Regions from separate parts of the Turicibacter sp. T129 genome, predicted to be linked through region 2. Evidence: riboswitches for the same ligand, from Rfam matches in the RefSeq annotation. Region 2 holds a riboswitch; each other region holds the start of a gene.

Region 1 (11,104 bases), on a different contig from region 2:
GAGAATAAGTGGGATTAAAATAATGAATTGTCTAAGGATTGAAAGAAATAGTGAAGGGATTGGTTTTCCTAATGATTGATAAAAGGTTGAGGCTACCATTTGTAGTCCGATGGTCCAAAAGAAAAGAAGTTGTAATCGTAAAACAAAAGTTGCCTCGGAAATTAAACTTTTATCTTTTGTAAATAAGTTAATCACCGTACTTGGAAATAAAATTCCGACGATTGATCCAATAGCCCCGATGATCGTCGTATATATAAGTGCGAGTTTAACGACTTGTTTAATTCGATCCGGTTGTTTGGCTCCGTAGTTATAACTAGCGATCGGTTGTAATCCTTGATTGATTCCCATGATTGGTAAAAAGAAAAAGGAGATGATTCGATTAACTGTTCCAAAGGCTGTTAGCGAAACAGTTCCTCCATAACTTCTTAAGGTTGCGTTCGTGATGAGAGCAAAGAGTGAGCTTGCTCCATTTCGTGCAAAGGCCGAAAACCCCACACTAATAATTGAAGTGGAAACTTTTAAATTTGGGATGAAGTATTTTCGCTCAAACTTAACAATACTGCGATGACTAAGAATAAAGAATAAAGAAAAAGCAGTCGCTAAGGCTTGTGCAAGGACAGTAGCTAAAGCTGCACCTTTAATTCCCCAGTTTAAAACAAAAATGAATAAAAGATCGAGTGCTATATTGAATAATGATCCAATTAACACTGTGATCATTGAAATTTTAATATTTCCTTCGGAACGAAATACAGCGCTAGAAAGTAAAGCAAGAGCATTAAAAGGAATAGCCCAGATTGAAATGAGCAAATAATCACGTGCATAAGGAATTAATTCTTCATTTGATCCAAAGATATATAAGATTTGATTAATAAAAAAGAAGCTAGTAATCATTAATAAGATTGAGATAATGGTTGTCAAAATATAGGCATTAGTCATTACCTGATTAGCACGATTATTATTTTGTTCACCTAAACTTCTTGAAATTGCTGAAGCTGCTCCAATGGAGATCATTTGAGCAAATGCAGCATATAACGTTTGAATGGGAAAAACAATCCCAATCCCACCTATAGCTAAAGTTCCGATTCCTTTCGCTACAAAGATAGTATCGACTATATTATAAATCCCACTAGCAAGCATGGCGATAAAAGCGGGCATAGAAAAAGACAAAAGGAGTTTGCTAATTTTTTCAGTTCCCAAGAATTCACTACTACAATTTGCTTTCATTAATGTTTCACTCCATTACTTAAATCATTCTGTTTTAGTATGTCTAATTCTACGGGTATTAAAAAAATGTGGGTGTATTTTAAAATTAAAATAAGTCATCGTCTCATAGGACTAAATATTCAAAAAAAGTAAATATTAATAATTAGTATAAGTAGGTGATAAAACGGTTTATAAATTTGATTTTTTTCCTTAAATTATGAAAATAATCCAATAATAAACTAAAATTATCTATTTTATCCCTAATTATTACATAAATTACGTGTATTAATTACTAATCAATTATCCTATAATGAATTCTGCAAAATTTTCATAAAGGAGTGAACATCTTGGAAAATCCACATTTTCTTCCTGCAATTATCATATTTCTGATTGCTTATGGAATTATTATTTCTGAAAAATTTAATCGAACTGTGATTGCATTAATTGCAGCAGTTCTAATGGTAGTTTTTCATATCTTTAATCAAGAACAAGCTTTAGAATTTATTGATTTTAATACCGTTGGTTTATTAATTGGAATGATGATTATTGTTAACATTTTAAAGCGTACAGGAGTTTTCCAATACGTTGCAATTAAAACAGCTAAGTTATCAAAGGGAAGTCCTTGGCGAATTATGGTTTATTTCGCTATTATTACTGCTGTTTCATCTGCTTTACTCGATAATGTTACAACCATTTTATTAATTGCTCCAGTGACCTTTGTTATAACAGAAACATTAGGTTTAAATGCAATACCGTTTTTATTAACCGAAGTCTTTAGTGCAAATATTGGTGGGCTTGCGACATCAATCGGGGATCCAACCATCATTATGATTAGTGGGGCAACAGGATTATCTTTTACGGATGTTTTATTTAATTTAGGACCGATTGTGCTTGTTATTTTCACTGTTGTGTTATTGATTTTAAAACTTATATTCCATAAACAATTACACATTAGTGAAGATAATAAGAAGAAAATTGAACAGTTTGATGTGTCTAAGGCAATTACTGATTCAACCCTACTCAAAAAAAGTGGAATTATCTTATTGTTAACAATTGCTGGATTTGCTACACACCATGCAATCGGAATTGAATCAGCGACTATTGCCTTATTAGGTGCTGGTATTCTTTTATTAATTAGTAAAGTTGACGTAGAAGAAGTGTTAGAGGAAGTAGAGTGGCCAACCATCTTCTTCTTTATGGGATTATTCGTTATGGTTGGAGCACTTGAAACAGTAGGTGTCCTTGAAGTATTAGCAAGTGGATTAATTAGCCTAACAGGTGGAAGTGTGATGATTACGTCACTATTAATCTTATGGGTAGCGGCCATTGCTTCGGCTTTCTTAGATAATATCCCATTCGTCGCAACTATGATTCCGTTAATTTTAAATATCGGACAAATGACAGGAATGGATACAACGGCTTTATGGTGGTCATTAGCTTTAGGTGCATGTTTAGGTGGAAATGGTAGTATCGTTGGTGCTTCATCTAATGTTATTGTTAGTGGGATGTTGCACAAAAAAGGATATAAACTATCATTCGGTGACTTTTTGAAAATTGGGTTCCCAATCATGATAATTGCTGTTGCCATTTCCACAGTCTATATTCTGATCTTTTATGTCTAATTAGAATAAATATCCTATAAATACTATTACTTCTTTTAAAGGAGAATGAATTATGTCAAAATACTCGCGAACTTATAGACCTACTCGATCTTATACAACTTCAGGCGTTTTAACTCAAGCTAGTTATTTAGAAATGGAAGCTGAGCAACATGAAATGAAACTAAGACAAATGGGGGGAGAAGTTCTCCAATTAAGTGCAAAATGTTGTTATGTGAGATTTCATATTGGAGAATTTAAATTATCTTATGTTTATAATATCAATCGATCAAATCGTTATTTCTTAGAACGTCTTAAACCGTATCCACTTCCCTTAAAAGAATACGAAAATGAAGATGATGTAATTGAAATGATTCGCCTTGATTTAGAACATTTCCAAAATGCAGCTAAGAGTAAAAATATCACTTCGTTTATTAAAATTAATCAAGAGTTAAATCGAACAGCTAAAGCGTTTGAAGATTTATTTTTATACTATAACGTAGAAACATTCCATACAGATACAATTTTACAAAAGCTAGATGAAATTAAGGATGAAATCCGTAAAACAGTAGATGATTCAGAACGTTTATTTGATGATGGTGAGCCATGCTCATTAATTCAATTTTTAGAAACTCCAGTAAAATAACAGAAAAGGTCGTAAAGTTTAACTTTACGACCTTTTCTTATTCATAATAACTTTAACCTCTTTAGCCAAATAACAAAGGGCCATAACATTAATTGTGGCAGTTAATGCAACTCCTAAGTCGACAAGTGACCAAATCAATGAGGCTGAGCCGATGGATGAAATCAAAATCACAATTAACACAATTACTCTGACAGGATAAAGAATCTTTTCATTCTTACATAAATATTTTACATTACATTCACCATAAAAATATCCAGTTAAAATGGTACTAAAAGCGAAGAAGAAAATAGAAATCGCTAAAATAACTCCACCAATTGGGCCAAATAGTTCTGTTAAAGCATACTGAGTTAACTCGATTCCATTACTGTGAGTCGTGCCAACTTCCACGGCATTAGTCACCATAATTAAAAAAGCAGTAATCGTACAAATAAATAGTGTTGTAACATAAACTCCAAAAGATTGAATATAGCCTTGATCAGTAGGATTATCGCTATTAGTTACCGCGGCTGCATGAGCACCCGATCCCATTCCAGCTTCATTAGAAAAAACACCACGTTTAATTCCAATGATGATGGTATACATCACGGTTCCTCCAATTAAGGGAGATGGCTGAAAAGCATCTTGGAAAATAGTCATAAAAAAAGTTGGAATATAATCAAAGTGAGTAATCATAACAAAAAGACCAATTCCTATATAGAATAGAGCCATAATTGGAACAATCTTTGATGTCATTTTAGCAATTGTTGAAGCCCCACCAAAAATAATCATTGAAGTGATCAATGCTAATCCAACTCCAGTTAATAGTGGAGGAATAGATAATACATCCCTAAATGACGTTGCAATAGTATTGGCTTGAATTGCACTGAAGCCAAATGTATAGGTTAAGACGATAATAAAAGCATAAATAACTGCAAATCCTTTTTGATGCATTCCATATTCAATGTAGTAAGCAGGCCCTCCAATATAAATATCCCCATCTCTTTTTTTATACAGTTGTGCAAGTGTACTTTCAACGAATGAAGCGGCTGCTGTAATTAAGGCGCTTATCCACATCCAAAATACACTTCCAGGTCCTCCGATGTAAATTCCAAGAGCAACTCCAGCTAATGAACCAACGCCTACTCGCGCAGCTAATGCCATTGTAAATGACTGAAAGGAGGACACACTACTATTAGATGATTTTTTAGTTAAGCACTGAATCATTTTTTTAAATCTAAATTGAACGCCTTGAAAATAGAACGTAAATATTAAACTAACAAATAACAATATTGGAATTGCTAAGTATGACCAGATAATATGTTCCAAATCTTTGACTAGTTCTGACATATTTAATCCTCCATCAATGTTTCATAATTAATATCTAATGTATTTTAAGAAGTGGAGGATTATGATTAAAAACAAAAAAAGAGATATCGTTAGACGATATCTCTTTAGATTAGGCATTATCCTTGTAATTCTAAGTATTTTGCGATTGTACGAACCATAACTCCAGTTCCACCTTTTGGACCTAAATCATAAGCTGTTTTTGAATCAGCAGTTCCAGCAATATCTAAGTGAATCCATGGTGTATCTTCAACGAATTCTTTTAAGAAGGCTGCAGCCATAATCGCTCCAGGTTTTCCGATTGGAGCATTGTTTAAATCAGCTACATCACTATTACGAAGAGCTTTTTGATCACGAGGGAATAAAGGCATTTGCCACATATATTCATTTGTTAAATCAGCAGCTTTCTGAAATTCATCTAAGAAGGCTTGGTTATTAGTAAAGGCTCCTGTTGTATCAGCACCTAATGCTGCAATAATTGCTCCTGTTAAAGTAGCTAAATCAATGATTTTGCTTGCACCTAAGTGTTTAGCAAATGTGATACCATCTGCTAAGATTAAACGTCCCTCAGCATCTGTGTTTGTTACTTCGACAGTTTTCCCACTCATTGTTGTTAGGATATCACCAGGTTTGATTGCATCTCCGCTAATCATGTTATCTGTTGATGGAATAACAAGTAATAAGTTGACTGGTAAGTTTAAGCGTACCGCAACTTGGAAAGCACCGAATGCAGAAGCGGCTCCCCCCATATCACCTTTCATTGCTTCCATCCCAGAACGTGGTTTTAGACAATATCCACCTGTATCGAACGTTAAACCTTTACCAACTAAGGCAGTGATATTTTCAAAGCGTGGTGTTCCTTGATATTTCACGACAATCATTTTTGGAGGTTGGACGGATCCGCGGTTAACACCAAGGATTCCACCCATTCCTAGTTGTTCCATTTCATCTTTTTCAACGATGCGAATTTCTAATTCATGTTCATTAGCGAATTGAGCGATATGACTCGCTAAATCTGTTGCCGTTAATTTATTACCTGGCTCATTTAATAATTGACGAGCACTGTTTGTTGCCTCTCCGTAAATCACTCCACGATTTAAATCATCTGTAATTTGTGAATCGCAATGGATGAAGAAATTAACAGGTGTTGTAGCTTTCTCTTCAGTCTTATAAGTTTCCATTTTATATGTTGATAAAGTGATAGCTTCAGCACAAACTGTCGCTAATTCATTAATTGAGACAGCTTTACAATCGAATGTTTCTAATAAGATGGTTACATCCTCTTTTGCTGCTTTTGCGACTTTTCCTAAAACTTTACGACATTTTTCAACCGTAAAATCTGTTGATTTGCCTAATCCCACAATATAAACTTTTTTACTTTCAATTTGCCCTAATGGATAAATTGGCGTGATATCTTTAAAGTTAGTTGGAATTAATCCCTCTTCTAATGAAACTGATAAACGTTTATTTAATGCTTTATCTAATTGAGTAATAATGTCATGAGAGATATCTGAGAAAACGCCAACTACTAAATTTGTTTTTTCATTTTTAATCTTTAAACTCGATTTGAATTCAATCATCGTTCTCACCCTTTCTTTGTTTTAATATTATACCATAAATTACCTGTATTTATGGTATAATCTATCAATTTATATTATGGCTCTTTTATAGCATTTATTATTTCATACTTTTTAAACGTAGGATATGAAAAAGCACTCGATTTACTTGAGTGCTTTTAAATGAATTATTCAGAAACAGGAACAACCGCTCCTGCATATGTTTCAACAATGAAATCTTGGATTTCTTTAGAACGTAAAACTTCAACTAATGTTTTAATATCATCACGGTTTTCATCTCCGCTATTAACAGCGATGATATTTACATAAGGAGATTCAGATCCTTCCATAGCAATAGAATCAGTCATTGGATTTAATCCACCGTCTAATGCATAGTTTGTGTTAATTAAAACCGCATCTCCTTCATTTTGTTCATAAACAGTAACTAACATACCTGGATCAATATCGGTTTTGAATGTTAAGTTTTTAGGATTTTCAATAATATCTTCTACTGTAGCAACACTAGCATCTACATTAGAATCTAAAGTAATTAATCCTTCTGTTTGTAATAAGGATAACATACGTCCATGATCAGCAACTGAATTACTCATGATAATTGTAGCGCCTTCAGGTAATTCATCTAAAGATTTATAATTTTTAGAGTAAATACCGATTGGCTCGATGTGAATTCCACCTGCATTAACTAGATGTGTTCCATGCTCTTCATTAAATCCCTCTAAGTAAGGGATGTGCTGGAAGTAGTTCGCATCTAATTCTCCTTCATCTAAAGTTGTATTGGGTAAGACATAGTCTTGGAATGTGACAACATCTAATTCAATTCCTTTTTCCTTAAGTAATGGTTTGGCTTGTTCTAAAATCTCTGCATGAGGAACAGCTGTTGCTCCAACTTTTAATGTTGTTTTCTCTTCACCACTATTTCCACATCCAACTAAAGAAATAGCTGCCACTAAACTTAATAAACCTAATGATAATTTTTTCATTTTTAACTTCCTCCTTAAATTTTCATATTCTTTGCTCGTTTTCCCCAACGAGTGATATATAAATCTTAATCAACTGATTAAGGATTTAACTGAATAAATAGTTTTTATTAACGTTTGTCAATTTGTTTAGTGATCATATCTCCGATAAACTGAATCACAAAGACAATTACTAAAATAATGACGGTTGCTACAAAAACAACGTCAAATCGATGACGTTGGAATCCATCTAAGTAAGCTAGATTTCCAAGACCACCTGCACCGATAACACCAGCCATTGCTGTATATCCAACAAGTGAGATCGTTGTAACCGTAATTCCTGAAACTAAAGCAGGTAAGCTTTCAGGAATGAGGACTTTTCGAATAATCGTCCAAAGTGAAGCTCCCATTGCAATGGAAGCTTCTATGACACCTTTATCAATTTCGCGAAGCGCGATTTCAACAAGACGCCCATAGAAAGGAGCGGCTCCTATAATTAAAGCTGGTAGGGCTGCATTCGGCCCAAGGACCGTCCCAACTAAGAATTTTGTAAAGTTTAACAAAAGAATGATTAAAATGACAAATGGAATTGAACGAAAAATGTTAACAAATGCTGATAAAACACGATTAATCCATTTATTTTCTAAGAGTTGATTCGGTGCTGTTAAAAATAAGACTAACCCGATAATTAATCCTAAAATAAAGACGAAGATACCTGCGATAGCAGTCATATATAATGTTTCAAGCGTTGCCGAGAACATTTTATCCCATTTGACATTTGGTAGTAATAATAAAAACATTATGAAATCACCTCAACTTCTACCCCAACTTCTTTTAAATAATTAAGAGCTGGAATGATTTCTAGACCCGTAAGTTGAACATAAAGAGAACCGTAGCCACCCTCTTGAGTTTGTACGACCTTTCCTTGAATAATATTAATGTCCACTTGGTAGTTACGAATAACGTTTGTGATGAAAGGTTGTTCTGCTTTTTCTTTTAGATATTTCAGAAGAACAATTTTTCCTTTAGGGAACTTTTTAATTAGATGTTCGACCGTCTCAATTGAGTCATCTTCACTCGCTACTTGTTTAACGAAACGTTCAGTAACTGGATGCTGAGGATTAGAGAAAACCGTTAAGACATCTCCTTGTTCAACGATACGCCCACTTTCCATAATCGCCACATGATGACAAATTTTTTGAATCACATGCATTTCATGTGTGATTAGAACAATAGTTAAGTTATATTTTTTATTAATTTGAACAAGTAAATCTAAAATTTCATCTGTTGTTTGCGGATCAAGGGCTGAAGTGGCTTCATCACAAAGTAGAACTTTAGGATTGTTAGCCAATGCACGTGCAATCCCAACGCGTTGTTTTTGTCCACCACTCAATTGAGAGGGATAATTGTCTTCTTTTCCACTTAAACCAACTAATTGAATAAGTTCTAAAACTCGTGGCTTGATTTCTTCTTTTTTTACCCCTGCAATCTCAAGTGAGAAGGCGATATTTTCAAATACCGTACGTGACCAGAGTAAATTAAAGTGTTGAAAGACCATTCCAATTTGTTGTCGAGCTAATCGAAGCTCTTTAGAGGAGATTTGAGTTAAATCTTTCCCATCAATGGTAACTGTCCCTTCAGTTGGACGTTCCAGTAAGTTTAACATTCGAATTAGTGTACTTTTTCCAGCCCCACTGTAACCGATAATTCCGAATATTTCCCCTTTTCGGATAGATAAGTTAACCGAATCTACAGCAGTGACACATCCAGAATTCGTATTAAATATTTTTTTTATTTGATTAAGAACAATCATGAAATTCTCCCCTTTCGTTCTCTTAATCAGATGCTACAATTTTCTTATTTATGAAATAAAAAAACCTTTCTACTTCGATAAGCAGAAAGGTGTATTACATAATTTATATGTAGATCACACTTTCCCTTATCTTTCAGACAATGTCTGCAGGAATTGGCACCGTATCATGACTGATTGGTTGCCGGGCATCATCGGGCCTGTCCCTCCGCCTCTCGTGATAAGAGTTTGTTAAGTTGTATAAAATTGTAAATCTTAATAACTATTATAAATCCTATTTATGGAAAGTCAATTATTTTTTTCCACAAACAGGCCACAGTTATTAAGTCTTATATAGGGATAATATGAGATAGAAAAATTTTAATCATATATTTGTAATCATTTCGATAAGATGTAAAGATAAAAGGAAACTAAAGTTGGGGTGAGAATCGTTGAAAGAATATTTAGTAGTTATCATGATAATGTCAGTTGCATTAGCTATGGATGCATTTGCGGTTGCTATTACATTAGGAATGGATGGATTAGCCCATACAGTGAGAGATCGTCTTAAAGTATCCATTAGTTTTGGCTTTTTTCAAGGTCTGTTATTTGTCATTGGAATTGTTTCATTAAAGTTTGTTAGTGGAGAAATCACGACGTATAATCATTTAATCGCTGGTGTGATTTTAATTATATTAGGTGTTAGAATGTTAAAAGAAGCTTTTGAAAGCTCGAAAGAAGAATATATTGAATCTCATGAGATGGGCTTCAATAAAAAAAAAGATTTATCCTTAAAGTTACTTGCGATGTTTGGGATAGCGACAAGTATCGATGCTTTAGCAGCGGGGATTACTTACGGGTTAATTTATGAACAATTAATTCTGGCTACTATTGTCATAGCAACTATTGCATTTTTATTTTCCTATATAGGATCAACCTTTGGAAAAACATTAGGGCATATGATAGGAAATAAAGCAAACATCTTTGGGGGAGTTATGATTATTTTACTAGGAGTTAATGCCTTATTTTTTTGATTACAATCAGTAGCAGATACGCTTTATTTTATTAGGAAAGAGATATCTTTTTTTAATATCAAAATTAGGATTTTATCTTTATTTCCTATATTATATTGGTAAATTATCCATAAGATTGTAAGCGTAACTCCTTATATTAGAAAAAAATAAAAATATTTTAAAAAATTAATGTATATAAGTTGATTTTTTCCAGTGTTGGAAATATAATAATAACTGTAAAAGATATATACGTTATAACGTTTAAGGGGAGTTATTAAATGTTATGTTCGTATAGTGAAAACCCTTTACAAAGGGAGGAATCTTGTTGTAAAATTATGGTAACAATAAGATTTGAAATTTCAGAGAGCGGTTCTTAAGAGAACTATAAGGAGGAACTATCATGGAAGCTTGGCAAGGCTTTAAAGGTACAGAATGGCAAGAAAAAATTGATGTGCGTGACTTTATCAATCAAAACATCACTGTTTATGAAGGAGACGACTCTTTCTTAGCAGGACCAACTGAAGCAACAACAAAATTATGGGAACAAGTAATGGAGTTAACTAAAGCTGAGCGTGAAGCTGGCGGAGTTTTAGACTTAGATACAAAAATCGTATCTACAATTACTTCTCATGAACCAGGATATTTAAATAAAGATTTAGAACAAATCGTTGGTTTCCAAACTGACAAACCATTCAAACGTTCATTACAACCATTCGGTGGAATTCGTATGGCTGAAAAAGCTGCTGAATCTTATGGATTCCATGTAGATCCAGAAGTATCTCATATCTTCACTGAATACCGTAAAACACATAACCAAGGTGTATTCGATGCTTACACTCCAGAAATTCGTGCAGCTCGTAAATCAGGTGTTATCACAGGATTACCAGATGCTTACGGACGTGGACGTATTATCGGAGACTACCGTCGTGTTGCTTTATACGGGGTAGATCGTTTAATGGCTGAAAAATTAAAAGACCATAACAACACTTCACGTGTCAT
Region 2 (11,104 bases):
ATTAAGATTAAAGATCGCGTGTTTATTAATATGGCCGAAAAGTTTGAATGGCCAACACTTGAGCGTGACGTGATTAGTGAGAAAATGTTCTGTTATGGGCTGCGTGATCATATTGCGATTCAAGCCGATGGAACAGTCGTACCTTGCTGTTTAGACAGTGAAGGAAAAATTCCACTAGGAAATGTTCATGAAACACCATTAAATGAAATTTTAGAAAGTGAGCGTGCTAAAAATATGTATGACGGATTCTCACGCCGTTGTGCTGTTGAAGAGCTTTGTAAACGTTGTGGCTATGCCAAAAGATATTAAAGGAGTGTTGGAATAAAGATGATTAGACCCATTATGAAGGATGAAGTCTTTTTAGCGCAAAAATCAGTACCAGCTACAAAAGCAGATTTACCAGTCGTTGAAGATTTAATCGATACATTAAGAGCCAATCTTGATGGTTGCGTAGGAATGGCAGCTAACATGATTGGAGTGAAAAAACGCATTATCGTCTTTGCGATAGGAGAAATAATTGTTCCGATGATTAATCCAATAATCGTGAAAAAAGAAAAAAGTTATGTGACTGAGGAAAGCTGTTTATCTTTAACAGGTGTTAGACAAACAACACGATATGAAAGTATCGTTGTCGAATACTTAGATAAAGACTTCAAAAAACAAAAAGGAACATTTACAGGATTTGTCGCTCAAATTATTCAACATGAAATTGATCACTGTAATGGGATTATTATTTAGGAAAGAATATAGTGTATGATGTGAGTTAATGATAAAAGAAGTGTGGTAGGATAGAATAGTTTAAAGCTAATTAGAGTAAAATTTGATTAGCTCTTTTTTAATAGCTAGGTATAGATTATTATGATGGGGACTAAAATGAGAAAGAATATGTGTTTATTCAGTCAATAAGTCGTAGTACCATTAAATAAAAAGCTCTCTAAAAAGTGAGAGCTTAGTGATTATGACTAGTATTTGAAATTAAAAAGCCGATGGTTGTTGAAATTAAATGATCAACTTGAGTAATGCCATCACTATAATTATTCTGCTTGGTTAAAGCAATAACCATTAATGTGATGAGACAGATAAGGCAAACGCCTGCCGCAAATAGTACTCGAATACTCGTTCCTTTCAAAAGTGGAACTTCAGTTTGTAAGACAGGGTCTTTTTCCGTTTCTAAATCAGGTTCGGTCACTCCCCTTGTAAGAAGACTGTCATTGTCTATCTCTTGATTTTTTATTTGAGGTTCCATGTCTTGATTGAATATTTCACGAGTTATATTTTGGACTGATGTTTCAGGATTTGATTCAGGTGTTTCAGTATTTGAATCTTTTTTTTGTCCGTTAGAGTTATTGTTTTGGTGTGGAATATTCATTCCTAAAATATACCCGAATATACTTGAAAGGCTCGTTTGAAAAATCGCATTAATAGTAGGTTGCGAATGGAAAGCTGGCACAAATATCGCGCAAATTAATTGAACTAAGAGAAAAACACCAATAATTAAGACCGTCTTACAAGCGATATCAAGTTCTTTCCATTCGTGTTTTAGTAGTTTGTTTAATGGAACGTTGTTTTTATTCATAGGTATCACCGTTGAGTAAGGATTAAATTTAAATCATGATATCTTATGTTTTTTATAAAATATTGAAAAGGATATCTATCCAAGTTCTATAGGTATGATAAAATAAAACATCATAGTGTTAAGCAGTAGTTATTTTTTACATCGAATGATTAGAGATGACCTTTGTTTAGCATAAGTCAATCTGTTAACTTATATATATAGAAATGGAAGTGAATTAATGAAGGAAACAATGAAAAAAATTTTAGAGTTTCGAGATGAACGTGGTTGGAAACCATACCATACACCTGAAAATTTAGCGAAGTCAATTTCGATTGAAGCGGCAGAATTACTTGAATGTTTTCAATGGAACCATGAGTTTGATCCGATTCATGTTAATGAAGAATTGGCTGATGTTTTAATTTATTGTTTACAAATGGTAGATGTGTTAGGTGTCGATGCAAAGCAGATTATTTTTGAAAAATTAGAAAAGAATGCAGTTAAATATCCCGTTCAAAAATAAAAAGCCGTTTCAAATGAACGGCTTTTATCACGGATGAAAGGCATAAACCATCACAGTATAAGTCTCATATACAAAATAAAGGACCATACTGACTAAAAGGGCGGAATTAACAAATCGTTCGCCTTTAGCTCCTGTTTTAAAGTTCGCTAGTTTAATTTTTATTTTACACGGATAAAAAAGACACACGCCTTGATGCGTAAATAAATCGAGAACAATATGAGAAATATGACCGACCATTAATCCACACGTTAGAATGATATAAAAATCTTGTCCTACATTAAGTAGTGGTGCAAACGACATGAGAATAAAGAAAAAAGCAATGGACAAAAGACTGTGAGTTAGTGTTCGATGTTTAAAATGAGTTGAGATAAACTTTGAAATAAAGGGAAGAAGTTTTCCCATTTGTGAACTTTTCATATCAATATCAGGCAGTAAAGAACCGACAGTTGTAGCTACACAATAGAGGGTAATAATGAAAAGTTTAGAAAAGGTATTAGCTTCGGCATAAATCGGTGCGATAAATAATTGATGAGTGATTAGTCCACAAAGTAAGCCTCCGCGTTGGTGAGTAGCGGCTGTCATGATTAAAGTCCTCCTATGATTCTATAGATGTCGAAAAGTGTCTTATATTCCAATATTATACCCTAAACTATCGAATATTTGTTTGGATTTTATCAGTAAAATTATGGAAAGGAGTGGGTCTGAAATGGGGTTAAAGGAAGAGTTACAGAAATTGAATGAGGCTCAACGAGCGGTAGTAGAAAATTTAAATCAGCCTCTTTTAGTTATGGCACCTGCTGGAACTGGAAAAACCAATGTCATCTCCTTACGAACAGCTCATTTTATTCAGTCAGGCATGAGTCCGAATCAAATATTGTGTTTAACTTTTACGAATAAGGCCTGTCATGAACTTAAAAATCGCGTCATGAAAACAATTGGAGCGGATGGGAAAGCAGTCTGCGTCAAGACGTTTCATAGTCTTTGTTATCAATTAATTAAAGAAGAATCAAAATCGCTTGGAAAATTATCTAATGATTTTATGATTATTGATGAAGAAGATGCGAAGTTTGTGATTAAGCAGTTGATTGGAAATGTAGGAATTTTAAGTGATAAAGCCTACGAATACATCCAAGCCCTCAAACTTTATCAAATTGGACGTGGTGAGGTGGACCAAGACTTAATTCATACATTTCACCAGTCTGAGTCAGCCTTGCGACTTTATTACACCTTGAAAAACTCTAATCAGGGGAGTGAAACATTAGCTTATTTATCGAATTATGGTTGGTGGCTTTATGAAGAGTATCAACGCCATTTGAAAGAGCATCACCTGCTAGACTTTAATGATTTATTACTCTATGCTACGGATTGTTTAGCTCAAGAGGAAATTTTGAAGAGGTGGCAATCTAAGTTTCAAGTCATCGTGGTTGATGAGGTGCAAGATACAAGTATCGTAGAGTATGAGTTAATTCAAAAGTTAGCTTTACATTCAAACTTCAGTGCCTTTGGTGATTTTAATCAGACGATTTATGAATGGAGAGATTCAAATCCTGTTTTAATTCGTGCCAAAATTATGGAAGATTTTAATCCAATCTGTTTAGAATTATCATTAAATTATCGAGCGACAAAACGTCTCGTTCAAATGAGTGCGAATTATTTAGAGAATGGAAAGCGTGCACGCTTAATTAATCCTAGTTTATCACCAAAGTTAATTGAAGCAGCCAGTGACGTACTGGGGACTCGTCCTGTCTTTTATGAAGCGGGAACAAAACAAGAAGAAATGAATTTTATTATTGATCACTTAAAACATCATCGACAGGAAGATCTTGCGAAAACAGTTATCTTAACACGAAGTAATCGTCAAAATAGTGAAGTTGCTAACTTTTTAAAAGCAGATGGAATTCCGTGTTATCTAGTTGATCAATTATCTTTATTTAAACGCAAAAGTATTAAAGATTTACTTGCTATCGTTCGATTTTATTTGAATCCATCGGACGAAGTTTCTCTTCAACGATTTATTCCTTTGTTATTTAAGTCGGTTGATTTAATACAAATGATTCAGCCTCAATATTTAAAACGTTATAAACAATACGAGATGCGCCTTGTCGACTTATTTTCAAAACAAGCTTATGATTATGAGGAACCTTACGGCTTATTGAAGCAACATTATGAAAAAGGACGAATTATCATTTTTGATGTGGAATCAACTGGGCTTGATGTCACTAAAGATGAAGTCATTCAAATCGCTGCTATTGAGTTAAAAGAAGGAATAGTTGTTCAATCTTTTGAACGTTTTATTAAGCCGTCGAATTTGGTTGGAGATTCTGCGTTAGTTCATGGATTTAGTGATGAGTTTTTAGAAACGCATGGACAATCAGCTTCTGATGTTTTTCAAGAGTTTTTACAGTTTATTGATGGTGCTCTTTTAATTGGTCATAATGTTCAGTATGACTTGAAGATTGTTCGTTCACATATGAATCGAGTTGGTTTATCATGTGACACAATCGTAGGTTATTGTGATACGCTAGATATTGTGAGGCGATTATATCCTAATCTCAAAAACCATAAGCTAGATACGGTGAGTGATTTTATTGGTGTGGAACACGAACCAACGCATAATGCGATGGATGATATTTTGGCCACAAAAGATGTGTTAGTTAAAAGTATGGAACGCTTAATGCAATGTCATGAACAGCGTAAGAAGGTCATGAGTTATTATCAGGCATCATTAATTCCTATCGTTAATCAGTTGGAACAAATAAATGCTTGGATTAATCAAGAACTTCCTTCACAGTTTTTATTAAAATTAATTGATGAGTTTAAAATCTGGGAGACAGCCCCATGGGTTGAAGATGAAGTGGAACAAATGAAGCATCATGAACTATTAGCTTGCTTAAGAGAAATTGAGGAGCAACATTTAACCGATTGTCCTCATCTTCCAATGTGGGAGTTATGGACACGAATTTTAGCCCAAACTTCGTTATCGGCTAGTGAACTGGATCGAGTTATGAAAGACCAAAATAAATTAGCGGTGATTACAGTACATCAATCGAAGGGATTGGAATTTGATCATGTGATTATTCCATTTTTAAATCAAGGGATGTTCCCGCTTGATTTTAATGGTACAAACCAAGAAGAGGAATGTCGTCTTTTTTATGTTGCCATGACCCGTGCGAAACAAACCCTTTTATTAACGCGTCATCTTAAGGATTATAGTTATTCTAAAAAAGAAAAGGAAAGAAGTCGGTTTATTGATTTCTTATACACACAAATAGGTGATTAAATGAATAAAATTTTTGAAGTAGAATATAATGCACAGCTCCCACAGTTAACAAAACAAGGCTTAACTTTAGTGGATTTTTATGCCACATGGTGTGGGCCATGTAAAATGTTAGCGCCTATCTTTGAAGAATTATCAGAGACTTATCAAAATGACGTTCAATTTGTTAAAGTGAATGTGGATGAAGTTCCTGTTTTAGCGCATGAATATCAAGTCATGACGGTGCCAACATTAATGTTGTTTAAGGATGGAAAACCGATTGAATCAGCAAAAGGATTTCATCCATTAAACGAACTAAAAGGATGGTTAGATTATCATCTTAAATAATAAAAAGGCTATGTTCATCTTTTTTGAACATAGCCTTTTTATTATTTAAGAAAACTAGTCTATTTATGGGGATAGGTAATCCCCCCCCCGTACCCCACCAAAGGACAATGTAAGTCGTGTAGGGGTCCCGTTTAAGATGTTTTCATAGACTAAATAGTCCTTGAGTGATTCCGATATTTATTTTTATCTCTTGATCGCAAATTTTAACTATTTTGAGATAGCTTCTTTATAATTATAATTTTTTATCAATGATAATGTATGGTTGTAGTTGGTATGGTTTAGGAGCCACTTTGCGATCTTGCCACATGTAGAAGAATTTTTCTAATGGGAAGATTGAATACCCGTCTTGCCAATGATCAGAAGTATCGTATGGGTCAGCAAAAATTAAAGTGTCATCTCCAATTGAAGGTGTCCCATTGTTATCATAACCAATAATAGCGACCCAATGTCCATCCCAATCGCCCCATTCAACCATAATTGGACGTCCAGCTTCTAAGTGACTAGTCAACCATTTTACAAAGTATGAATCTTTAGCATCATCTACCCAGGCAGAAGTTTCATCACTATTTTCAGAAGCGTATAGTGAGGATGATGAGAATGTTGGATATAAGTTTCCGATATTAGATGGTGTAACCCCATCCTCTTCTTTTACTAAATCTTCTTCTGTGTAGTTGGTTTTATAGCTAGTTTCAATTACTTCAAATCCTTCTAAGTTTGAGAAGAAGTTATACATTTCTTCAACATTTGTCCCGTATTCATAGAAATTATTAGCTGTTCCAGGTAACGCATTTTCCTCATCCTCATCAACTGATGATCCCATTGCCACGGCGATATCCCATTCTGATAAATCAGTTTTTCCCATATGTGTGAGTGTCATTAATGCAACAGCATTTCCACAAGACCATTCTGTTGTTTGTTGCATTGTTTTAAAAGATGGGATAATTGTTAAGATTTCATCAGAAGTTAAGTGATAAAAATCAGGATTTACATAAAATCGTGACGTAGGATTATCACCAGCGAAAGCATAAGCATCTGCTCCACCATATTCATCAAAATCTTCACCTTAAATGAAATCAGGTTTTGTTTTTTCTATTGTTACAGCATGATTTGAACCATCAGTGGTTGGATTATTTTGACAAGCTGTTACAACTCCTAATGCCATTAGAAGTGAGGTGAATATTAGTTTTTTCATTTCGTTGCATCTCTCCAATCTATTTTTTTGCTATAAGTTTAGTAATTATAAACTTTGTGTAAAAAAACTAAAAAAAATTACTCTCATAAAAAAAATAGTTAAATCTATTTTTTAAGTTTTATTTACGTCATGAAATGTATCATATACCATTTTAAAGCATAAATCAATAAAAAGTTCCGAAAAAAGTTTAAAAATATTAAACTGAAAGATAAGTAAAAATAAGAAAAGAAGAGGTATCATTAAACTTTACTCTCAATAGCTAGATTTCATGTGTGTGTTAGTGTATGATAAGTGAAGTATAGTTTTATCGTTAATATTGAAACAGTAAGGAAGATGAGGTATGAATGAGAATTTTCAAACGTTTTATTGGAGTAAATTAGATAATGTAGCGAAGTTATATGCCCTTGTTTCTAGTTCGAAGGCAACGAATGTATTTCGTTTATCTGTCAAGATGAAAGATATGATTCAAGTTGACCTTTTATCAGAAGCGGTGAGGGCAGCGTTAATTGAGATGCCTTCCTTTAGTGTACGTTTACGTAATGGATTTTTTTGGTATTACTTTGATATGAACTTACAAAAGCCTCGTATCCGAAAAGAATATACATATCCTTGTTCTAAAATGACGAAATTTACAAATAATAATTATTTATTTAGCATTACTTATTATGAGAAAATGATTCATTTAGAAGTCTTTCATGCGCTGGCAGATGGTGCAGGAGCCACTCAGTTTTTAAAGGTTATCATTTATCATTATCTCAAACGTTTATATCCAGAATTAGCGACGGAATCCATTGTGATAGGTGGAGATCATTCATCTTTACCTGCGATGGATGAAGACAGTTTTTTAAAGGTAAAAAGTGAAGCTCAATCAAAAGTCATACCGAAAACAACTGTAGCATATAAAATAACAGGTATTAAAAAACGTCCTCAAGAATTAAAGGTCATTCATGGGATTATGTCTGCTAAACAGGTCGTTCGTATCGCAAAGCAATATGAAGTGACCGTATCCAGCTTGCTATGTTCAATTTTGATTTATGCGATCTATGAACAAAATTATAAATTTAATCAGGATCTTCATCCTATTATTGTCACGGTTCCTATTGATTTAAGAGGGAGATTTGGTTCACATACGTTAAGAAATTTCTTTTCAAATGTTAATGTGACGATTACACCAGGTCCTGACTTAAGCTTTGATGACTTATTAAAAGACGTTTCAAACCAATTGAATGAGGGAAAAAAGCCAGAAGTTGTTAATCGAAAAATTAATGATAATGTCAGTGCTCAAAAAAACATGATGATTCGTTTCGTGCCACTAGGAATTAAGAACATGGTGATGCGTCATATTTATCATGAAGCGGACAAAGGAGTTACAACAACGTTATCAAATTTAGGGCGTGTCGTCTTACCTGAATCATTAGCTCCATATGTTGAGGAAATGCGAATGATGATTCCTGTGACACCTCATCAACCGATTCGTTGTGGTGTTATTTCTTGTAATGATCAATTCGTTTTAACATTTACTTCTTCTTTAGAGGAAACAGATATTCAAAGATACTTTTTCAGATTTTTAAAAAAATACGGGATTGATATAACAATCTCTTGTAATGAGGAATTTAATCATGAAATATTGTTCTAAATGTCAGATGAAAGTACAAAATCAATTGAATAACTGTCCACTTTGTGGGCAATCACTGGAGTCGGTTGAATTTGAAATTGAACGAGATTATCCAGAGCAATTTGCAAAAAAACGCCGTTTTTCTATTCGAAAATCCATTATTTTTTTAGCGATGATGATTATCTCCTTCTCATTTATCAGTGGGATTTTTCAAGATTTTCAATGGAATTGGGTATTCATTATTACAGCTGCAACACTTTACTTAACTATTAGTGCTATTTTAGGATCACGTGTGAAAAGAAATATTGGTCCAAATATTTTAACACAGGTTATTGGAATATCGGCTTTATCAATCATTATTGATTATTTTTTGGGATATAGTGGGTGGTCTTTAGAGATTATTTTCCCGCTGGGGTTAATGGCTGGAACAACTATAATTACTGTCATGATTCTTCTTAATTCAAAGCGATTTACGGATTTAGTTATTTATCAATTGATGTTTGGATTGATGGGAATTGTGATTTTGGCGATGATTTATTTCCAAGTCATTCTGTTTCGTCAAATTGCTATTATTGGAAGTTATTATACGATCATTACTTGTGTCGGTTTATTCTTCTTTGCAGATCGTCAGATGATTCATGAGTTGAAGAAAAAATTTCATTATTAATTAATATTTTTGATAAAAAATACAAATTATGTAAGAAATGATTTACAAATAGAAAAATAGATGTTATAGTATCCATAAGTTAAATAATTCCAATTGAATCGTGATTCCTTATAAAGAGAAGTGGAGGGACAGGCCCGATGAAGCTTCAGCAACCAGTACAGATGTACAGTGGTGCTAAATCCGACAGAACTATTCTGAGAGATGAGGAGAACAGGTTAGTATGCTGATTTTAAACTAAGGTGTTCTTCTGATTTCTCAGAAGGAATCCTTAGTTTTTTTAATTAAATAATAATCCTTATCGAGAGAAGTGGAGGGACAGGCCCGATGAAGCTTCAGCAACCAGTACAATGTACAAAGGTGCTAAATCCGACAGAGCTATTCTGAAAGATGAGGGAGTGAGTGAGAATTTATTTAGATTTGAACGGACTTCTTTCATCAGCATAAGGAGTCCGTTTTTATTTTGGAAACAGCAAGAAAGGAGAGTCAATATGATTGAACTGAAGAATGTGAGTAAAACTTTTTCGCTAAAGGGGAAGATTGTTGAAGCGGTTAAAGAGGTTAATTTGACAGTAGAAGCTGGTGAAATTTTTGGGATTATTGGATATAGTGGTGCAGGCAAGAGTACTTTAATTCGATGTTTAAATTTTTTAGAAGTTCCAACTGAAGGTGAAGTGATTGTTAATCGTCAAGTGCTAAATCAATTATCGCCCAAAGAATTAAGATTAGCTCGTCACAAAATTGGGATGATTTTTCAGCACTTCAATTTATTAAAGACACGAACTGTTTTTGATAACGTTGCTTATCCGTTAAAAGGTCAAAAAATTAGTAAAGAAGAAAAGAAGGAAAAAGTACTACGTCTTTTGAATTTAGTGGGTCTAGAGGATAAAGCAGATGTGTATCCTTCCCAATTAAGTGGGGGACAAAAGCAACGTGTGGCCATTGCACGAGCATTGGCTAATGATCCTCAAGTTCTATTATGCGACGAGGCAACATCTGCACTTGATCCACAGACGACAAAGTCGATTTTAAAACTTCTTAAAGAAATTAATAAAGAGTTAGGATTAACGATTGTGTTAATTACGCATCAAATGGAAGTGGTTAAAGAGATTTGTCATAAAGTTGCGGTCATGGAGAAGGGCCGTATTATTGAACAAGGAAATATTGTTAGTGTCTTTTCAAATCCACAATCAGAGATTACAAAAGATTTTGTGTCCTCATTATTCCAAGATGAGAAAATCTTTGAGTTATTAGCAGAAAGAGCACCACTAGAAGAACTGAGTCACTTAGAGAAGCTAGTTAAAATCTCATTTGTTGGTCAGCAAACAGGACATGCCTTTATTTCGAAGTTATCAAAGCAATTTAATGTAGAGGCAAGTATTTTATTTGGAAGCATTGAGATTATTCAAAAGACCCCGATTGGTCATTTGATTGTTAGCTTCCATGGTAACAAAGAAGAAATCTTTAGTGCGATTAACTATTTAGAAAACTCAGATATTCAGGTGGAGGTGTTAAAGAATGAATCAGTTGCTTAATCAAATTTGTCCGAATGTCGTAGCGTATTTTCCAGAGTTAATTCAAGCGCTATGGGATACATTATTGATGGTGGTCATCTCGGGATTGTTTGCTGTGTTAATTGGTTTACCCATTGGAGTTGTTTTAGTCGTGACAAGACCGGGACATTTGTTAGAACAAAAAGCAGTTAATCTGATAGTGGGGAAGTTCATTAATGTTTTTCGCTCGATTCCATTTATTATTTTATTAGCATTTATTATGCCATTAACTCGAGCAATTGTCGGAACATCGATTGGATTAAAAGGGGCAATCGTTCCTTTAGTGGTAGGAACTGCGCCATTTGTTGCTAGACAAGTAGAATCAGCCTTATTAAATGTGGATCCTGGTGTGATTGAAGCTGCAAAGGCAATGGGATCAACGCCATTTGAAATTATTTATC
Region 3 (11,104 bases), on a different contig from region 2:
AATAATTGACTCATCATCTCACCTCTATAAAAAATTTCATCTATATAGATACAGAAATATATTTTACAATTTTGTATCTATCTTAATTCATTAACCGCTCTGATATTAAAGCAGACTATAGTCCAGATAAAAGTTTTTACACTATAAAAAACTCATCTGGACTTATATACAGAAATGTTTTCTACATTCACTGTTGCAAACTAAATGTTTAAAGCTCATGCCATTCAAGGCATCCTATAATCTCAGTGGGTCCCTGCCATTCGAAGTATTAATCCTCAACTGCTAGGCCCTAAAAATTTTGTGATACATAAAATTTACTGAGACTTATCTATCTCATTTTTAATTTTACTAATGATAAATACAATCTGTTTTATTATAGCAATTTTATAGCCTAAATTAAACAAACATTCGTTTGTTATCAGCCATTTTTTGAGAATATTATCATAAAACAGACATATTTATTAGTCTAGCAAAAATAAAGTAAGCTTATGCAATTTTTGCACTTTACTTTTTCTTCATCAAAATACTACAAAAAAACTTAATTTACTTCTTAACATAAAAAAATCGCAGATTAATATAACACATTAATCTACGAGTTTTAGTTATATACGCAGTTATATCAATTAGATACGGAAGCTTGATTTTAATGAAACAATACGATTAAATGATAACTTACCATCTTTTGTACGCTTTGGATCAACATTAAAGTATCCGTGACGGAAGAATTGGAATTTGTCATGTGCTTGAACATCTTTCATATTTTCTTCTACGAATCCTTGAACAACTTCTTCAGAGTTTTTATTGATACGCTCTAAGAATGGTAATCCTTCAGTTTCTTCATTTTCAATTAATAACGGTTCATATAAATGGAAATCAGCTGGAATATTATGTGTTGCATCTACCCAGTGAATCGTTCCTTTTACTTTACGTCCTGTAAATCCTGATCCTGATTTCGTTTCTGGATCATATGTTGCATGAATTTCAACGATATTTCCTTCTTCATCTTTAATGACATCAGTACATTTAATGAAGTAAGCATGTTTTAAACGAACTTCGTTTCCAGGGAATAAGCGGAAGTATTTCGGAACTGGATTTTCCATGAAATCTTCTTGCTCAATATAGATTTCACGTGAGAACGGGATTTGACGAGTTCCCATTTCTGGCACTTCTGGATTGATTTCAGCATCTAAATATTCAACTTGTCCTTCTGGATAGTTAGTAATAACAACTTTTAATGGACGTAAAACAGCCATTGTACGAGGAGCTTTTAATTTTAAATCTTCACGAATGAAGTGTTCTAACATTTGTGGATCAACTGTACTTACAGCTTTTGATAATCCAACTTCTTGGATAAAGTTTGTAATTGCTTCTGGTGTATAACCACGACGGCGTAATCCCGCTACCGTTGGCATACGTGGGTCATCCCATCCATCAACAACACCTTCATCCACTAATTGTTTTAAATAACGTTTCGACATGATTGTATTCTTCATGTTTAAGCGAGCGAATTCAATTTGGCGAGGTTTTGCTTCTGTTTCACAGTTTTCAATTACCCAATCATATAGTGGACGGTGATCTTCGTACTCTAATGAACATAATGAGTGAGTAATTCCTTCAAATGCATCTTCTAATGGATGAGCATAGTCGTACATTGGATAGATACACCATTTATCACCTGTATTATGGTGAGTTGTATGTAAAATACGATATAATGCAGGGTCACGTAAGTTCATATTAGGAGAAGCCATATCGATTTTAGCACGTAATACTTTTTCTCCATCTTTGTAAACACCTTTACGCATGTTTTCGAATAACTCTAAGTTTTCTTCAACAGAGCGATTACGATAAGGTGATTCAACACCAGGTTGAGTTAATGTCCCGCGGTTTTCACGCATTTCCTCAGGTGTTTGATCATCAACATATGCCTTACCTTTTTTGATTAATTCAACAGCATGCTCATACATTTTCTCGAATGTATCAGATGCGAATAATAATTCGTTATATTCAACACCTAACCATTTAATATCATTGATAATCCCTTGAACAAATTCTTCATCTTCCTTAACGGGATTCGTATCGTCAAAGCGAAGGTTCATTTTTCCACCGAACTCTTTAGCTAATAAATAGTTTGTTAAAATGGCTTTCGCGTGACCAATATGTAAATAACCATTTGGTTCTGGAGGGAAGCGTGTAATAATTTCTTTGTGCTTACCACTCTCTAAGTCTTCTTTCATAATCGTCTTAATGAAGTTTGAATTTTCATTGACCATTTCCATAAAAAACACCTCGCTAAAATTCAAAACTAATGCAAATATTGCGCCTTTAATATATAAAAATCTATTTTTAGATTATATCACAAGTCTAGAATACATAGTAACATTATTCCACTATTTCCAGTGAAAAATTCGTCATTTGACCAAATCTTGAGAATAAGTCTTTAGCTAATTCAACATCCTGTAATAAACCATCCGTCCCATTAAATGATGTAATGAATAATAAAATAGTTTTCGTCTCTTCTGTAATACGAGTTCGAGGTGTATCGGATGTCGGTGTTCCAAATGGACCTAATTCGTCACAATACACTGGGATATTTTCAATATTAATATTTCCACGACCAATTCCTTCATAAGGTTCATCCTGGCCAATACGAATCAAAATATCTCCTTGAATCTTATCTTCATCTAATACAGCCACACTACGTTGCGTTCGAGCTGATAAAACATTTCCAATATCCACAGCATTATTAACAAAGTAAAGCCCATTACCTTTAATTAAACGACGAAGTAAAGCTTCTGTTGATAGACGATAACGTGACGGATCCTTCCCTAATGCTTTATATCCGGCACGAGCTGCCGCAATACGTGGTTGTTTTAACAGCGTCTCTAGCGTTAATTGTTCCATCATCTCTTTTTCTAGCTGTTCCATCTCTTGTTTTAATGACTCCTGTGTTGGTGTCACTTCTGTATCAAAAGACATGATGGCTAAACAGTAACCAGGAACTTTCTCCTTTAATTGTTTATCAAGTGTAATCTTCTTCATAAAAAACCTCCGATAATGTAACTTTAATTACCATTATACAATTTAAAAAAGATAGTTTAAAACTATCTTTTTATTCTTTTTTAAAAGATTCAGCTTCTCGATCCTGTTCTTCCTTCTTCAACAGTGCGTAAGCAATAGCCAATTCTTTTAATTTATTTTCTCTCTCTTTATCAATACAGTATTGATGAACATAAATCATCATGCCAAAAGAAATGATAATTAGAACGCTTAAGTTCACGACATCTACTAATAAATAATTCATTCGCTCAAAATAATATTGATTCGAAGATAAAACATAATAAACAATCAAACATAGTCCATACCACTTCAGCCAAGAAAATAGATGCTCTGGTGAAATCTGAGTGATACGTAGTTGATTAATAAAAAATAATAAGAGAATGGATATCGATAGCAATAAGAATAAATTAACAACCACTTTGATCACCTCAGACAACTAACAGTTACTAATAGCATTGACCATTTTTTGAGTTTTTATTCTTTCACTATAAAGTGTTCTAAATCTTCTATCGTTAAAGCTTTTGAATGGTAAAGATATAGCCTATCCTCATAAAACTCGACGTTTATTAGAGCTTAAAGTCAGTGTATAAAATATTAAAATTAACCAAGATTATCCCCATCAAACTAATCCTATTTTCTTTATTCATGTATAATTCCTTCGACTCAAAATGTTCATTTCATTATAACAGATCGTTTGTAAGGCTTATACAAAACCTGCTTCTACTATTTAATCTTTAAACGAATTTGATCGATCCGCTCTCCATCATCACTTAAAATCGAAATCACAACCTCTCCTTCAGCAATTCCTTGAACCGTACCACCTTGTGTAACTGTTGCCACCCCTTCATCACTACTTAACCACAAAACATTCTGATGACTTGCATCTAATGGCAAAAGTTCATAATCTAATGTAACAGATTCCCCTACCTTCAATGACCTCACTTCTGTTTTAATCTTTAGCTTTTCAACTGGAATCACGACTCTGACATCAAAATCAATCTCACTATTTTTGGATGATAAAATTCGAGTAATTCCCGATGAATTAGCAATAAGCTTATCTTGTTTAATGACTGCTATCGACTCATCCGTGCTTTCAAATTCGAGTGTGGATAACTCTAATTGAGATCCCCCTAATAATTGAGTCAATTCTACTTCATCTCCTACCGAAAGAGTGACATACGTGATCACCTCGTTCGGGCGATTAGATGTCTCTTCATTTAATAACATAAAATCATCTCTTGAAACATAAGCCTCACTCGTCTCAAAATTATACGTTATATCAGATTCTATCACTTCTTGTTCTGAAATTGGCATATCACTTTGAATTTTGAGCTGATCCTCCATTTGAGCTAACACTAAAACAGGATAGTTACGAATGCCCGTACTTTGTTGTTGATTTGAAGTTAAATAAGCAAGATTCCCCTCTGAATCCAAATGAACAGGAATCACTTGATTATTCTGTTTAATCGCAAGTTGATAATAATTATAATCCTTACCACCTAATGCTTTATCCATACGATAGTAATGCCCCGCAATTTTTTCACCCCAGTAAGGGTCAGAGGCATATTTAACATTCATCCCGCTTCCTTTATTCCCAACGTGTGGACCATAGTATCTAAAATCCGAAACAGCATCAGTATATCCCCAAGATACATAGCGTTCTGCATGATAGAATACACCGTTGCGGATACTCGTAAACTGTGTGGCATTCCCATATGGATTTTGATCCGTCGCATTCATCCCAAACGTATTATTCTTCTCAATCGCAATCTTACTTCGACCATAACCACTTTCATGTAAAGCCATTGAAAACTCTAATCCCCCATTAATCCCAAATAATTCTTGGGCTTCTAAAAAGCTTTCTCCCTCATCTACTAACTGACTCTCACCTTCAGTTGGTGGATAAGTAACAGCCTTTTGTGTATAACCTAACTGATTTAAATAAGTATTCAACTCATCATACGTATAATTTGTTTTTGAACGATACGGGAGGTATTGAAAATAATTATAGAAGGGTTCACTACTATTTATTGCTCCTACCCCATCAACTGAAATCGATTGCCAATCATCATAAAAATAAATCCCATCATAACTATAATAACTTTTTCCTTCTTCCATCCACTGCGGTGCTTTACCGATAATCAAAGGTGTCTTTGCTAAAGCATCTCGAACATCTTGTGCTAAATAATGAATGAGATCTTCACCTTCTTTGGTATAGTACGAAATATTTTGAACTTGATTACTCGGAATAATACTGACCCATGTTTCAGTACTTGCCGAAGCATCATACACCGCATGACGATCAACCCAACCATCATAACCTGACATATAAATTTTAAATGCATCTTCTGTTTCATCAACTAATAATGCCTCATCAATATAACAGGCATTAATATACGTATCTAGTGTTTCAGAATTCGTTAAATTATGATTAGCTCCACAAGTCGTCGTTTTAAATTGAACAATAGTTGGGTCCATCGAAATCACAATCATGCCATCATTCAAAACGACTAAAACTCCATCATCAAACGTCAAGCCTTGAACCTTAGACTTTAATTCCTTTGCTTCTTCAAACGTTTGTAAACAAGCAACATGTTCATAACTTCCATCAGACTTTGACATCACTACTTCATAATAATAAGGATCACAATAGGCACTAACAATCTTTGTACGTGTAGTTTCTGTTGTATTACTCATATTTGTATTAATACTGTAGTAATAATACGGGTTAAATAAATCAGACAAAGATTGAATCGAAAATAACTGATCAACGACTTGTATATAATTAACTAATCCACTGGGATTATAAGATCGAAGTTTTTCCAAAGTACTCTCTACCGTGGAAAAATCCTGATAATCACCTGAACCTAAATCATCATCTGCTAATATCTTTATTTGTGCCGATAATAAGCACAACAAACACACTACTAATATACATAATCTCTTCATCCTTCTAGCTCCTATATAAAAAATTACATGAAACTCATTAAAAATCTGATTTCTTAGTATGTCTCCTAACATAAGATTCATACTTCGTTATACAAAAAAGCTCTAGCAATCAAAAGGAAAATATTGTATAATACTTAAAATCTTAATGATGGAGGTGTGATATGAAACGAGAACATTTAAAGAAAGGATTATTTCTCTTGATTGGACTGATGACAATCTATTGTTTTATGAAGTTAATCTATAGCCTATCCGATCAAACCGGTCGAGAGTCTGGCTCCCTCTCAAATAGTTTATATTTATTCCTCAGTCAATTTGAATTCTTAAATAACTTTTTACGTCAATGGGATCAATTTGTTATTAAAGTACTTTATAAATTAAACTTAGAAGAACTTTATCCTTTTATCTTCTCTACCTATAGTAATTGGAGCTTTATCATTCGTAAATGGGCACATTTTGGGATTTATATGATACTTGGGATACTTTCAATGGGGGTCTTTACTTACGCCTTTAACTTCTATAAAGCCTTCTTAATTACATTTTATTGTGGATCGTTCTTTGCCTTTACTGATGAAATCCATCAACTCTTTGTCGAGGGAAGAACAGGACAGATTAATGATTTTGAAATTGATGTTTTAGGCCTAGTGACCGGCATGACCTTCTGTCTTTTTATCTTTGTGATTGTAAATTTGATCCAATTTATTAATAAACATCTCAGTAACAATAACTCAAAACAGCAATATTCTAAAGAGAAACCAATTATTGAACGAACCCCCTTTACATTAGACGATTAACAAACCAAACTAATAATATTAACCCTTCTAATGATATAAAAATACCCCCATAATAGAATTTAAAGTGATTCTTTATCAGAGATAGAATCACTTTTTTCATCTACTATAGAGGTGCTATCCATTTCATTTAACACCAGCTGTTCTTTCTAATTATAAGAATAGCTGATGTCTACATTTTTAAAGATAGAATTTGTACTCGTCGTTGTAAACTTCTAATATTAACACTTTTTAAAATCCCACCATCTTCACCATCTAATGTCCACTTAACATCTTGCTCACTCTCAACAGTCATACGATCCGTCTTAAATGTCACTACATATTCTGGATCATATTGAGTATTTAAAAAGTCATTTAAGATTCGATGAATATCAATCAGATTTTTCGGAGCACGAATTAACGTCACTTCAAATAAACCATCACTTAAATCAGCCTGATTTCCAAATGCATTTTTTATACCTGCGACAGAATCTGAGTTAGAAATCATTCCAAAAATATAATCCCCTTCAATCACACCATCACGGTGAGTAATCTTACACTTATACGATTGAATGGTAGGTAACTTTAATAATCCCTCAATTAAGTAGGCTAATCCGCCTAACATATTTTTTCGTGGTTGTGGCGTCTCATAAGCGACATCAGTAAAGGCTCCAAACGCAGCAACATAAGTAAAATATCGACTACCAAACTGTCCAATATCAATTGGCATCTGTTTCCCTTGAATACATAAATCTAACGCTTTAGGGATATTTTTAGGAATTCCAAGTGTGGTAGCAAAATCATTGGTCGTTCCAGTTGGAATGTACGCAATTGGTGTATTCGCATTTGCTTGGATTAACCCTGTGATGACTTCATTTAAGGTTCCATCGCCTCCACTTGCAACGACTAAATCATAATTTCTAGCCTCTTTCATTTTCTCCACTGCATCATATTTAGCTTTAGTGGGATACACGACCACCTCATATCCAGCTAAGCTCAATTGGCTAATAATCAGTAATAAATAGTCCTTTATTATCCCACGTCCTGAAGTTGGATTAATAATAAGTAATAACTTCTTACGCACAGAGGCACTTCCTTTCAAAAATTTAAACTTTAATTTTACATTATATTATATCACCTATTGTCAAAAAAAATGTCGTTTATGATTGTAGAGATTCTAAGTACACAAATAAAAGCCTGATTCAAAAATTAGAACCAGGCTTTTATTTTATTAAAATTGTGATTTTAAAGCTTCAACTTTATCTAAACGTTCCCATGGTAAATCAACATCTGTACGTCCAAAGTGTCCGTAAGCAGCTGTTTGTTTATAAATCGGCTTACGTAAATCTAACATTTGGATGATTCCTGCTGGACGTAAGTCGAAGTTTTGACGAATAACTTCTACAATCTTGGCATTTGATACTTTTCCTGTTCCAAATGTATCAACCATGATTGAAGTTGGCTGAGCAACACCGATGGCATATGATAATTGAATTTCAATTTTATCAGCATATCCCGCTGCAACTAAGTTTTTAGCAACATAACGAGCTGCATAAGCTGCTGAACGGTCTACTTTAGTTGCATCTTTTCCAGAGAATGCTCCACCACCATGACGTGCATATCCTCCGTATGTATCAACGATAATTTTACGTCCTGTTAATCCAGCATCTCCGTGTGGTCCACCAATGACAAAGCGTCCTGTTGGATTAACTAAGTAGCGAGTATTTTCTGTTACTAAGTTTTGTGGTAACACTGCATCAAAGACATGTTTTTTAATATCTGCTTCGATTTGTTCGTGACTTACTTCTGGTGAATGTTGTGTTGAAAGTAAAACAGTATCGATTGCAACTGGTTTTCCTGCCTCATCATATTCAACTGTTACCTGTGTTTTACCATCTGGACGTAAGTAATCTAAGGTTCCATTTTTACGAACTTCAGTTAAACGACGAGATAATTTATGTGCTAATGAGATTGGTAAAGGCATATATTCTTCAGTTTCATTTGTGGCGAAACCAAACATTAATCCTTGATCCCCTGCACCAATTGCTTCAATTTGCTCATCAGTCATAATTCCTGTACGAGCTTCTAATGCTTGATCAACCCCCATTGCAATATCTACAGATTGTTCATCAATAGCTGTTAACACAGCACAAGTATCTGCATCAAACCCATATTTCGCACGGTTATATCCAATTTCACGAATTGTTTCACGAACAACCTTTTGGATATCAACATATGAAGAAGTAGTAATTTCTCCAAATACTAAGACTAATCCTGTTGTCACAGACGTTTCACAAGCAACGCGTGCCATAGGATCTTTTGCTAAGATAGCATCTAAAATTGAATCTGAGATTTGATCTGCAATCTTATCTGGATGCCCTTCTGTTACAGATTCTGATGTAAATAATCGACGTTCTGACATACTAATGTCCTCCTTCTAATTACACTAAGAAATACTCTATATTATTAAGTTCCTGACGAGAGATAATAGCTCGGGCCGGTTAATATTTAAAAATCATTAACAAAATCAATCATTCATACCTATAATGGACAATTTAAGAAAAATAATCCACCTTTTCTAAGTAATTCTTTTTTCTTTAACAAACTAGTACATATAATCTATCGCTAGCCGCTCAGATCATGAGCATACTAGCGGATAACATGGAAAGAACAACTTATAGTTTCACCTACGGTGTACAGTTTATCTAACTTTTACTCTGTTTAAAGAGATAAGCTTACATATAGCTCATCTAATGCGGTAAAACCACAAAGGCTGGTCGGATTCACTACTGCTCATCACTCCTTAGCACTTGAGTGGATAACCCCGAAATTGTCCCTTTAGGCTAACAAAAAAAGTCCGCTATAAGCGGACTTGAATGACTGATTCAAACCCTCTTATTGCTCGAGTTAAACTCGCTTGGGTCGGCACCTTCCTATTCAAGGAGGTTGCCGCGACTTCATAGGCCCCTATGCCTCCATCGCTCTTAATAAGAGTATATTATTATATTTATTTTTAATTTCATTATTAATTATAAGAACAAACTCGTAACTTGTCAATTATTAACGGTTATTCTTTAAAATCTAATTCAACATTTGAAATCGAATCAAAGCGAGTTCCAATTTTTTCAGTCGTAATATGAATCTCTTTGACATCTTTTGAAACTGTATCAATGTGTTTACTTAATTTATCCCAACGTTCCTTATATCGCTTAAATTCATCTCCTAATTTATTTAACTCTTGTTGAATGACTAAAGCATGACGATCGCGTTCAAGATTATTTATAATGACTTGAATCGTTGTTAAAGTCGACATTAAAGTTGTTGGAGAAACTAACCAAACTCGTCTTTGTTGAGCATATTCAATTAAATCAATATGGTAAGCATTAATCTCTGCAAAAATGGCCTCTGCTGGCAAAAATAAAATCGCCTGATCCGATGTTTCCTCCGGTGTAATATACTTCATGGCAATATCATCAATATGCTTTTTCACATCTTGTTTAAACTGCTTGGTGGCAATTTTACGTTCTACATCAGGTAAGTTACGATCCATCATTCGCTGATAGTTTTCCAATGGGAATTTCGAATCAATCGGTAAATTTCCTAATGGGGCTGGTGCAAATAAAATCGCATCAACCATCGTTCCATTTGAAACCTTATATTGAGTCTGATACAAACGGTCATTTTTCTCTCCAAATACTGAAGCCAAAATTTGATACAACTGAACCTCCCCATATGTTCCACGGCTTTTCTTATCTGTTAACAACGTCTGCAATGAAACAATATCTGTTGATAAACTTTCAATCTTCTTTTGCGCCTCATCTATCTTCGCTAATCGAACTAAAATACTCTGAAACGTCTCATTTGTTTTATTAAACGACTGATCTAAACGCTCATTCACCTTATCATTAATACGCATCAAATTCACTTCCATGCGCTCATTTAACTTTTCAAAATCACGCTGTAGCTGTTCCGTCACCACCGTACTATGTTGAAGTAACTGTCCACGAATCGTACGCTCAAATTGGCCATAACGATCGAGCACTCGCTCATTATTTTGTCCAACGGTATCTAACATTTGAAAATTAGTTTGTTGCAACCTTTTTTCCATTCGCTGTTGTTCATCAATCATCTGTTTAATTTGCTGTTCAAGTAATGAATGTTGGCGTCTTCCACTACTTGGATTCTGCCTGATTAGTACTAATAACACTAAAACAATTAACATGATTAATAATAAATATACACCTATCATACCATCCCCTCTTTCAACACTTCTTTATTTTACCATAAATGAACAAAAAAAGAGGCTTGAAGATTTAATCTTCAAGCCCTTC

What was found. A riboswitch is a leader RNA that binds a small molecule or an ion and turns the genes downstream of it on or off. The one in region 2 is predicted to bind S-adenosylmethionine.
Region 1: it holds a riboswitch for S-adenosylmethionine, as region 2 does, so the genes downstream of both, NEH75_RS08090 (methionine ABC transporter ATP-binding protein) here and NEH75_RS03855 (methionine ABC transporter ATP-binding protein) in region 2, are expected to answer to the same signal.
Region 3: it holds a riboswitch for S-adenosylmethionine, as region 2 does, so the genes downstream of both, metK (methionine adenosyltransferase) here and NEH75_RS03855 (methionine ABC transporter ATP-binding protein) in region 2, are expected to answer to the same signal.

The regions. Positions count from the first base shown of each region.
Region 1 covers NZ_JAMQUU010000041.1:20,483-31,586, reverse strand. Annotated here, with positions in the region: gene NEH75_RS08125 (MATE family efflux transporter) at 1-1,224, opposite strand, end outside; gene NEH75_RS08120 (ArsB/NhaD family transporter) at 1,551-2,825, shown strand; gene NEH75_RS08115 (hypothetical protein) at 2,878-3,447, shown strand; gene NEH75_RS08110 (alanine/glycine:cation symporter family protein) at 3,472-4,773, opposite strand; gene NEH75_RS08105 (leucyl aminopeptidase) at 4,890-6,350, opposite strand; gene NEH75_RS08100 (MetQ/NlpA family ABC transporter substrate-binding protein) at 6,515-7,327, opposite strand; gene NEH75_RS08095 (methionine ABC transporter permease) at 7,435-8,103, opposite strand; gene NEH75_RS08090 (methionine ABC transporter ATP-binding protein) at 8,103-9,116, opposite strand; SAM riboswitch class I at 9,240-9,340, opposite strand; gene NEH75_RS08085 (manganese efflux pump MntP family protein) at 9,545-10,126, shown strand; gene pflB (formate C-acetyltransferase) at 10,506-11,104, shown strand, end outside.
Region 2 covers NZ_JAMQUU010000018.1:103,859-114,962, forward strand. Annotated here, with positions in the region: gene NEH75_RS03800 (radical SAM/SPASM domain-containing protein) at 1-309, shown strand, start outside; gene NEH75_RS03805 (peptide deformylase) at 328-738, shown strand; gene NEH75_RS03810 (hypothetical protein) at 950-1,576, opposite strand; gene NEH75_RS03815 (nucleotide pyrophosphohydrolase) at 1,794-2,075, shown strand; gene NEH75_RS03820 (metal-dependent hydrolase) at 2,103-2,657, opposite strand; gene NEH75_RS03825 (ATP-dependent helicase) at 2,782-5,355, shown strand; gene trxA (thioredoxin) at 5,356-5,679, shown strand; gene NEH75_RS03835 (papain-like cysteine protease family protein) at 5,912-6,601, opposite strand; gene NEH75_RS03840 (hypothetical protein) at 6,743-6,871, opposite strand; gene NEH75_RS03845 (hypothetical protein) at 7,212-8,507, shown strand; gene NEH75_RS03850 (DUF6320 domain-containing protein) at 8,491-9,153, shown strand; SAM riboswitch class I at 9,259-9,361, shown strand; SAM riboswitch class I at 9,446-9,547, shown strand; gene NEH75_RS03855 (methionine ABC transporter ATP-binding protein) at 9,642-10,685, shown strand; gene NEH75_RS03860 (methionine ABC transporter permease) at 10,669-11,104, shown strand, end outside.
Region 3 covers NZ_JAMQUU010000021.1:22,778-33,881, forward strand. Annotated here, with positions in the region: gene pcrA (DNA helicase PcrA) at 1-14, opposite strand, end outside; gene NEH75_RS04550 (glutamine--tRNA ligase/YqeY domain fusion protein) at 624-2,276, opposite strand; gene NEH75_RS04555 (B3/4 domain-containing protein) at 2,380-3,039, opposite strand; gene NEH75_RS04560 (hypothetical protein) at 3,110-3,475, opposite strand; gene NEH75_RS04565 (glucosaminidase domain-containing protein) at 3,781-6,006, opposite strand; gene NEH75_RS04570 (VanZ family protein) at 6,168-6,797, shown strand; gene NEH75_RS04575 (diacylglycerol/lipid kinase family protein) at 6,967-7,857, opposite strand; gene metK (methionine adenosyltransferase) at 8,005-9,195, opposite strand; SAM riboswitch class I at 9,666-9,767, opposite strand; gene NEH75_RS04585 (DNA recombination protein RmuC) at 9,841-11,022, opposite strand.